DNA from 2 places in the Rahnella perminowiae genome. Region 1 is predicted to be linked to the other one. Evidence: riboswitches for the same ligand, from Rfam matches in the RefSeq annotation. Region 1 holds a riboswitch; the other holds the start of a gene.
What was found. A riboswitch is a leader RNA that binds a small molecule or an ion and turns the genes downstream of it on or off. The one in region 1 is predicted to bind thiamine pyrophosphate.
Positions count from the first base shown of each region.

Region 2: it holds a riboswitch for thiamine pyrophosphate, as region 1 does, so the genes downstream of both, thiM (hydroxyethylthiazole kinase) here and thiC (phosphomethylpyrimidine synthase ThiC) in region 1, are expected to answer to the same signal.

Region 1 is NZ_JAFMOT010000145.1:7,591-12,375, reverse strand. Features, by position in the region: gene thiS (sulfur carrier protein ThiS) at 1-41, opposite strand, end outside; gene J1781_RS01970 (HesA/MoeB/ThiF family protein) at 38-787, opposite strand; gene thiE (thiamine phosphate synthase) at 780-1,433, opposite strand; gene thiC (phosphomethylpyrimidine synthase ThiC) at 1,430-3,394, opposite strand; TPP riboswitch at 3,541-3,667, opposite strand; gene rsd (sigma D regulator) at 3,753-4,268, opposite strand; gene nudC (NAD(+) diphosphatase) at 4,367-4,785, shown strand, end outside.
Region 2 is NZ_JAFMOT010000181.1:88,038-92,822, forward strand. Features, by position in the region: gene J1781_RS16260 (NAD(P)H-dependent oxidoreductase) at 1-41, opposite strand, end outside; gene J1781_RS16265 (LysR family transcriptional regulator) at 128-1,021, shown strand; gene J1781_RS16270 (DUF3313 domain-containing protein) at 1,092-1,751, opposite strand; gene J1781_RS16275 (GNAT family N-acetyltransferase) at 1,890-2,312, opposite strand; TPP riboswitch at 2,478-2,576, shown strand; gene thiM (hydroxyethylthiazole kinase) at 2,611-3,429, shown strand; gene thiD (bifunctional hydroxymethylpyrimidine kinase/phosphomethylpyrimidine kinase) at 3,416-4,216, shown strand; gene J1781_RS16290 (hypothetical protein) at 4,224-4,785, opposite strand, start outside.

The sequences.
Region 1 (4,785 bases):
TGACTGAATTGGTGTGGTACTTCATTGACCAGAATGTTCATGCGTGGCCTCCGCAGATGGCACAGGCTGATGAACGTGTGAGTTGCAGTGAACGCCAGTTTTGCGTTTTACCGTCGAACAGACGTAACTTTCCGCTCAGTACGGAAGGCAGTCCCGCCAGGATTTTTAGTGCTTCCAGCGCCTGCAATGTACCGATGGTGCCAACGACCGGGCCGAGCACACCTGATGTTCGGCAATTGCGCTGTACGGTTTCCTGATCCGGATACAAACAAGCGTAACAACCGTGTACATAAGGCGCTTCTAGCACCAGAAGCTGTCCGCTGAATCCGACGGCGCTACCGCTGATCAAGGTTTTTTCAGCCTCTACGCAGGCTTTATTAACCGCGTGCCGGGTTTCCATGTTATCGCTGCAATCTAAAACGATATCGGTGTCTGACACGGCACGGATCAACGCTTCGCCTGTCAGACGCTCCGTGATGGCCACGGCTTCGCAAAGCGGATTCAGACGCAGTAATTCACGTTTTGCCAGAACCGCTTTGGGCTGATCGAGATCTGCGGTGCGGTAGAGTATCTGTCGTTGAAGATTGGTGATGTGTAATTGATCGTCATCGGCCAGAACCAGCGTACCTACGCCTGCCGCTGCCAGATATAAGGCTGCCGGCGATCCCAGTCCGCCTAGCCCGACAATCAGGACTTTCGCCGCCTGTAGCTTTTCCTGTGCCTGCGGACCGAACTCCTCCAGCATCAGCTGACGGCTGTAGCGCATAAAAGCCGCATCGTTAAGCATCTTCCGGCACCTTACTGGCGCATAAAGCCAGTAATTCTGCGGTGGCTGCCCGCCAGTCTGCTGCCTGCGTAATGGCGCTGACGACGGCGATGCTGCCGACGCCGCAATCGAGAACCGACGGAGCACGTTCAATGCTGATCCCGCCGATGGCCACCGTCGGGAAGCTGCCGTTGAGTTGCCTGATGTGTCGGGCGAGTTCTTTCAGTCCTTGTGGCGCCGACGGCATATCTTTGGTCTGCGTCGGGAAGATATGACCGAGGGCGATGTAAGAAGGTTTCACGGCGAAAGCGCGTGCCATTTCAGTATCATCATGTGTGGATACGCCCAGCCGTAAACCAGCCTGACGGATTGCCTCAAGATCGGCGGTATCCAGATCTTCCTGACCTAAATGCACACCATAAGCCTGATGCTTTATCGCCAGGCACCAGTAATCATTGATAAATAACCGTGCCTGATATTTTTTGCCCAGCGCAATTGCATCAATAATTGCTGGCTCGACGTCCTCATCAGACAAATCTTTCACACGTAATTGCAACGTTTTAACGCCCGCATCCAGCAGGCGGGCAATCCATTCCACGGTGTCCACGACCGGATATAAACCAAGGTGGAACGGAACGGCAGGAAAGGGTTGAGCGGACTGATTCATTGGTTGTTCTCCGTGCTGAGATTGTCGGCCGGATGATAAAGCTCGCTGCCGCGTGAACGGAATTCGGCAGACATCTGTGCCATACCGGATTCAATAACTTCAACCGGCTGGGCTTTGGCTTCCAGTGCGGCGGCATAATCGCGCACTTCCTGAGTGATTTTCATGGAGCAGAATTTCGGACCGCACATTGAGCAAAAGTGTGCCACTTTGCCGGATTCCTGAGGCAGCGTTTCATCGTGATAGGCACGAGCCGTTGCCGGATCGAGAGCCAGATTAAACTGGTCTTCCCAGCGGAATTCGAACCGTGCTTTTGACATAGCGTTGTCACGGATTTGGGCGCCGGGATGTCCTTTCGCTAAATCGGCGGCATGTGCTGCGATTTTGTAGGTGATGAGACCCTGCTTAACGTCTTCTTTGTTAGGCAGGCCGAGATGCTCTTTTGGCGTGACATAACAGAGCATGGCGCAACCGAACCAGCCAATCATTGCGGCACCAATACCGGACGTGAAATGGTCATAACCCGGCGCGATATCGGTAGTCAGCGGGCCGAGGGTATAGAAGGGCGCTTCGTGGCAATGTTCGAGTTCTTCGGTCATATTGCGGCGGATCATCTGCATCGGCACATGCCCCGGTCCTTCGATCATGACCTGAACATCATATTCCCAGGCGATTTTGGTCAGTTCACCTAATGTACGTAATTCGGCAAATTGCGCTTCGTCGTTGGCATCCTGAATGGAGCCAGGCCGCAGGCCGTCGCCCAGTGACAGCGAGACATCATAGGCGGCACAGATTTCGCAAATTTCGCGGAAATGCTCATACAGGAAACTTTCTTGATGATGTGAAAGGCACCATTTCGCCATGATCGAACCGCCGCGGGACACAATCCCGGTCAGGCGTTTGGCGGTCATCGGCACGTAACGCAGCAATACCCCGGCGTGTATGGTGAAGTAATCGACACCTTGTTCGGCCTGTTCCAGCAACGTATCGCGAAACATTTCCCAGTTCAGGTCTTCGGCCACGCCGTTGACTTTTTCCAGTGCCTGATAAATCGGCACGGTACCAATAGGTACCGGACTGTTACGCAGGATCCACTCACGGGTTTCATGTATATAACGGCCGGTGGAGAGATCCATCACGGTATCCGCGCCCCAGCGTGTCGACCATACCAGTTTCTCGACTTCTTCTTCGATAGAAGACGTCACCGCCGAGTTGCCGATGTTGGCGTTCACTTTCACCAGGAAATTGCGTCCGATGATCATCGGCTCTGATTCAGGATGGTTAATATTGGCGGGAATAATCGCGCGACCGGCAGCGACTTCCTGTCTTACAAACTCTGCGGTGATATTGGCGGGCAGATGCGCACCAAAGCTTTCGCCGGGATGTTGCTGACGCAGAACGTCACCGCGGATCCGTTCACGCCCCATATTTTCGCGAACGGCGATAAATTCCATCTCAGGCGTGATGATGCCTTTGCGGGCGTAATGCAGTTGTGTGACATTTTTACCCGCAATGGCTTTGCGCGGGCGGGGCAGGTGTTCGAAGCGGAGGTGGTCCAGCCCTTCATCCGCCAGTCGCTGCTGGGTAAAACCGGAACTGACCTGCGGGAGTTCCTCCGTGTCCGCCCGCGCGTTTATCCAGCGGGCGCGTAATTTTTCCAGGCCGGTATGCACGTCGATAACTGCCGACGGATCGCCGTAAGGCCCGGCGGTGTCATAAACAGGAATCGCTTCATTTTCTTCGAATTGTGGATTGTCTTTGCCGCCGCCGACCAGCGTCGGGCTGAGCTGGATTTCACGCATCGGTACGCGGATATCATGGCGGTCAGCTTCAAGATAAATACGGCGGGAATTGGGAAAAGCTTCACCCTGCAGACTGTCGATAAACGACTGCGCCTGCGCCCGTTGTTCACGGCGGTTTGAAGGTGTCTTTGTAGAAACAACATTTTTTTGAGTACTCGACATAGCAAATTCCTTGTGTTGTTTTGCGTAGTAAAAACGTGGCAAAAACGTGATGGAAAATTGCTTGTCTGGAGGTTTACGGCAGGAGTAAAAATGGGCGATGGAGCGCAGGCGGCCTGATGCAGGCAGATGCCAGATTACGCTGAACGCATAACATTACTCTTGTTCCCTTCGCGGGTACTAACCCGATCAGGTTCCGCGGATCCCGAATTAACGGTCTCAGCCTGGCGTAATCTTCGCGAGAAAATTATGCGCTAGGCACTCCGACAAGAAGCCTCAATATAGGAGGCGTTTTTTGAAACTACAACTAAAACTATTACTAAAATCACAAATCTTAGCCGGATTTTAGTAGGGCAAAGTCTTAAACCGGTCTGGCGAGATGTTCTTCATTTTCAGGTGGCTTTACTGCCTGACTGCTGCGATCAAAAGCGAGAATAATTAATTGATCTTCCAGCTGAAAACGCGCATCTAACGCTTCACCTATATCGGATAATGCATAATGAAATGCGAAAGCATTGTCATCATCAATATCATTTTCAGTGTAACTATCATGGAAAGCCATGATAGTTTCAGTATTCAGTTCCAGTGCAGGATAGATTTTTGCAGCCTGCAATTTTATCGGGCTATTCGCACCTTCAACTTCATCAATGATCCGCTGATACAGATGGAAATGACCGGCAGACAGATAGTCCACCAGGTTATGGCAAAAGTTATCCAGCGCTTTTTCATTGAGAGGGGTATGTTTTTCTTTATTGGGCTTGAGGCCGACCAAAGTGCAGTACGAAACCAGCAGCTCTTTGCGTGCGTGCAGCCATTGATCCACTAACGCATTATTGCCACCAACGCGTTGGGTCAGTCTTTCCAGACGATTTAGCATGGTTGACTCCGTGAGCGATAAAGACGTAACTAAAAGTTACTAACAGGTGAATATCCCCCTCAGATTGTCAGTCCCGATGAGGTTATGCAACAACAATTATGGAATTACAGATTACCGAGCAACACAATGGCTGGTGGGTCATCAGCCAGGACGGCAAGCTATGGCTGCCTGAGGGCGAACTGCCATTTGGCAGCGCCACACAATTTTCTCTGACCGGTAAAACGGCGCGACAGATCGGCGAATGGCAGGGTGAACCTGTCTGGCTGATTCGTCAGGCGATGCCAAACCATATGTTTTCCGCCCGTCAGTTGCTGGATCAGGATCGTGGATTATTCCAGCTGGTCGGGCGCGGTGTACAGCTGTCTGAATTTTATCGATCTCATCAGTTCTGCGGCTACTGCGGGCATGCAATGCATGTCAGCAAAACCGAGTGGGCTGCACTCTGCGGGCACTGCCGCGAACGCTATTATCCGCAGATTGCACCCTGCATTATTGTCGCCATCCGTAAGGGTGATGA
Region 2 (4,785 bases), on a different contig from region 1:
GAGTGTGATTCAGGGTGAGCATAGACGATCAATACATTCATGACGAAACCTCCGTTAATGGGATAAAGGCAGAGTAGGTTGTCGTCAGGTATAGTTGAAATGAATTGATCATATAGCAGGTATAGCGATGAGTAATTTCGGTCGTCTGGATCTCAATTTGTTGCTGACGCTGGATGTTTTGCTGGCTGAACAAAATGTCACGCGAACTGCGCAGCGCCGTAACCTTTCGCAACCTTCGGTCAGCGTTCAGCTCGCTAAGTTGCGTCAATTTTTTGATGATCCGTTGCTGCTGCCGGGGCCGCGGGGGATGCGACCGACGTCGCGTGCGGACGAATTGCGGGAACCGCTGCGGCAGGCCCTTGCCGCGCTGGAAAATGCGATCATTGCCGGAGAGGTTTTTGACCCGTCAAAGGCGAACCCTACCTGGACTCTGGGTGCCGCGGATTACGGCGAATCCACTATCGTTTTACCGGCCTTACGGGCATTGCGTATGGCCGCACCTTCCGCGCGGCTGGCTATTTTTGAAACATCACCTGCGCGGATTATCCACAAAATGGAGCAGGGTGAACTGGACCTGGCGTTTCATACCTCTGATGCGGTAATAAACGGGCTGCACAGCAGATTCCTGTTTGCCGAGCGCTATGTGCTGGTCAGCCGGAAAGAGCATCCGTCCGTCAACGGGCCGGTGACGCTGACAGAGTTCTGCGGGCTGGAGCATGTGATGGTTTCACCCGACGGCGGCGGATTTTATGGGTATACCGACACCGCGCTGGCGGCGGCGGGTTTAACGCGGCGAGTGGTCTTGTCAGTACCGCATTTCCTGTTTGTGCTTCAGGTGCTGATGACCACGGATCTGGTGGCGATGTTGCCCGAACGTTTAGTGCGGGGAAATCCTGCTTTGCAGATAACCGAAGCCCCGCTTGATGTACCGGGTTTTGACATGTTTATGGTGTGGCATGAACGTGCGCACCGTGACCCGGCACATCAGTGGTTACGGGAATTTATCGCTGATTCAGTCTGAAGGTTTATCATTCCCGGTAAACAAAAAAGGCAGCCCTCTGGCTGCCCTCATTGTTATGCTGTTTCGGGAGTTATTCTTTGAACAGCTTGGTATCGTTCGCCAGGCTGTCTACTACAACTTTTAAATCGTTAGCAGTGACTTTCTGAGTATCGTTGGCAACCTGCTTACCGAAGCCTTTACGCACGACTTTAATCACCGGTTTGCCGGTGCTGGCATCGATCAGCTCACCTTCAAAGTAAACTTCAGTATCACGCGTACGATGGCCTGTGGCGGTTTCCGTGCCCGCAATGACCAGCGCGACCGGGATGACTTCATAGAACTGCAAACCCTCTGCCGAGGTGTTCACACCGGTGATGGCACCTTTGAAAATCAGTGTGCGCGGCCCTGCGTGATCTGTCAGTGGCATGCGCTCTGCCAGTGCCGGTTTCATGCGGCTGTTGGCGTAATCCAGCACCCCCTGCAAGGTAGCTTTGTCGATTTGTTCCGTTGGCTGCGGTTCCGGGTAGAATTTAATCGGTTCGTATTTGATATAAGAATAATTGGCTTTTTTGAAAGCAGGATCTATCCAGCGCAGCACCGGATTACCTGATGCAGTTTTGACTTCCTTCAGACCGGAATAATCACCTAAAAAACCGGAGTATTTTTCTGTCTGGGTAATATGGCTGGTACAACCGGCCAGGAACAGCGCACCGGTCACTGCAGCAATCTGCATCAGTTTAATTGTTTTCATTCATACCCTCGAAATTTTTAAGGAAGCCATCGTATGTATAGCACTGCTGCGGAATTTAACCTCTTAACGACAAAGAAAAAATGATATTCGTCAGAACCGTGAAAATAAGGTTTTTCGGGGTAATCATTTTCTTCTCAATTATTTCTTTGGTGAATGAAATAAATAGTATTCACCTTTTGGGCTGTCCCCCGCAGAGATGATGGTCCAGCCTTTTGACAGATAAAAAGCGACGGCATTTTTACTCTTGGCTAAACATTTCAGCGATCCCTGACGGGTAAAGGTTTCTTCAGCAGCGTGAAGCAATGCCGAACCTGCACCGGTTCCCTGATACTGCGGATCAACAAACAGGTTATGCAAAAAATTTTCCTGAGTGAAAATTGAGGCGAATCCCAGTAAATGTCCGTCACGTTCTGCGACCAGTATTGTCTCGCCGAGCACTGCCCGGTCAAAATCTTCCAGCTGAAAATCGTCTTCCAGCCATGTCCAGGTGTGCTTGCGCGAGGCCAGATAGAGCGTACGTAAAAACGGGCGGTCTGCTTCTTGATAAGGGCGTACAGTCATTGTTGAGGGCAAGCATTGACTCCTGAGGAAATTTTTCATCAACGTATGTTATTCAGGTCTGTGCCCAGATACTGCCAGTGAAGCGGAATGAGTTCAATAAGCTTCACTGATTGTTTTTTTAACGCATTTGCTGATTGATCTTCTGACCTCCGCCGCCAATAATGCTCCCTTGACTCGGGGTGCCCGCTGCAAAGCAGGGCTGAGATTTTACCCGTATTACCTGATCTGGATTATGCCAGCGTAGGGAAGTCAGGTATCTCTCCTGATACCGCCTTCTTGAGCGCCGGTAGGGAGACTTATGAATACCCGACCTACCTACATTCCCGGCGCTTTAGCCGCCACTTCTCTGAAACAACTTCGCTTTGCTGCGCCGCTGGTTCACTGCCTGACCAATGACGTGGTGCAATCTTTTACCGCCAACGTCCTGCTGGCGCTGGGCGCGTCTCCTGCGATGGTGGTTGATCCCGCCGAAGCGGCACAATTTAGTGCCATCGCCGATGCCCTGCTGGTCAATGTCGGTACGCTGACACATCCCCATGCGCAGGCAATGCTGGCAGCCATTCAGGCAGGCAGTCAGGCCGGAAAGCCCTGGGTGCTGGATCCGGTTGCCGTCGGCGGCCTGAACTGGCGTACAGAATTCTGTCGTGAACTCATCACACTTAAACCCGCAGCAATCCGCGGCAATGCCTCCGAAATCCTGGCCCTCAGCGGCGTCAGTGCGTCCGGGCGCGGCGTTGACAGCGGCGATGATTCCTTTTCTGCTTTACCTGCCGCACAGCAACTGGCGCGTGAGACCGGCGCAGTCGTGGCTGTCACCGGTGAAACCGATTATGTCACCGACGGCCAGCGCAGTTGGGCTGTGGCTGGCGGGCACCCGATGATGACCCGAGTGGTGGGAACAGGATGCGCACTATCCGCAGTAGTAGCCGCCTTTGCGGCTTTGCCGGGCGATCGTCTGGATAACGTGGCCGCCGCCTGCCGGGTGATGTCCTGCGCGGGCGAACGCGCCTGTATGGCCGTGAAAGGGCCGGGCAGTTTCACGCCTGAATTCCTCGATAATCTGTATTTAATGGGCGAAGAATGGCTGAACGGCGAGGCAGACAATGAAACGTATTAATGCACTGACGATTGCAGGCACTGATCCGAGTGGCGGGGCAGGGATCCAGGCGGATTTAAAAACCTTTTCGGCGCTTGGCGCGTACGGTACCAGTGTGATCACCGCGCTGGTAGCCCAAAATACCCGTGGTGTGCAGTCGGTCTATAACATTGAGCCAGGGTTTGTTTCAGCACAGCTTGATTCCGTACTGAGCGATGTGCGGATCGACAGTACCAAAATTGGCATGCTGGCAAACAGCCAGATTGTGGAAGCGGTGGCGGAGCGGATCCGGCATTATCAGCCACCGTTTGTGGTGCTGGATACCGTGATGCTGGCGAAAAGTGGCGATCCTTTGCTGCTGCCGGAAGCCGTTGATGCGGTGCGCCGTTTGCTGATCCCGCAGGCTTCGATGATTACGCCAAACCTGCCGGAAGCGGCGGCGTTACTGGAATGTGCGGTCGCAGTGAACGAAACCGAAATGCGTGAGCAGGGAGAAGCACTGCTGGCGATGGGATGTGGCGCAGTGCTGATGAAAGGGGGGCATCTGAGCGATGAGGAAAGCCCTGACTGGCTGTTTACACCGGGTTCCCGCGAGCGGTTTACTGCGCCGCGTGTGAATACCCGACATACTCACGGCACAGGTTGTACGCTGTCGGCCGCGCTGGCCGCTTTACGTCCGCGTCATCAACACTGGGCCGGTGCTGTGCGTGAAGCCAAAGACTATTTACAGCAGGCGCTGATGCAGGCCGATTCACTTGACGTCGGTCACGGCATCGGGCCGGTACATCATTTCCACCGCTGGTGGTAACCACAGATTATGCGAGGCGCAGGGTTTCACTCAGCGCCAGTTCAGCCTGACGGAATTTCGTCAGTGCCTGTTGCAAATGCACGGCATCAAACGGGTTCAGCGGATAGAATTTTTCTTCTTTACGCGGGCGCAGCATCACGCGAATTTTGTCCGCTGACATCCGTTCAAACAGATAGCTGGCAATATCGTCGTTCTCTTCGTCTTTCCATGACAGCAGCAATGCCGCCTGTTCGCCGCTGCGTCGGCCAATAAACTGCCCGTGCAACCACAGCCCTTCCAGTTCGCCATCTTTTTGCAGTTTTTTACCGCTGAACCATGGCGATTCAGCCAGCGAAACGAGGGATTGCGACGTGATTTCGCCGTGCAACTGGCGCCATTGCGGGCGGTTGTTATCCATCTGCCAGCAGGCCATGCCGAGATAATCGTTCAGTTCACGCCAGTCCTGCTCCAGCTTCTCCCTGAGTTCAGGCTCCTGCACATGCATGAACTGTTGCAGGCCGGTCGCCTGTTCGCCCAGCTTGTTATAGGCGATCACGGTCATGGTGCGGGGCTTACGGCGGAACGTGACC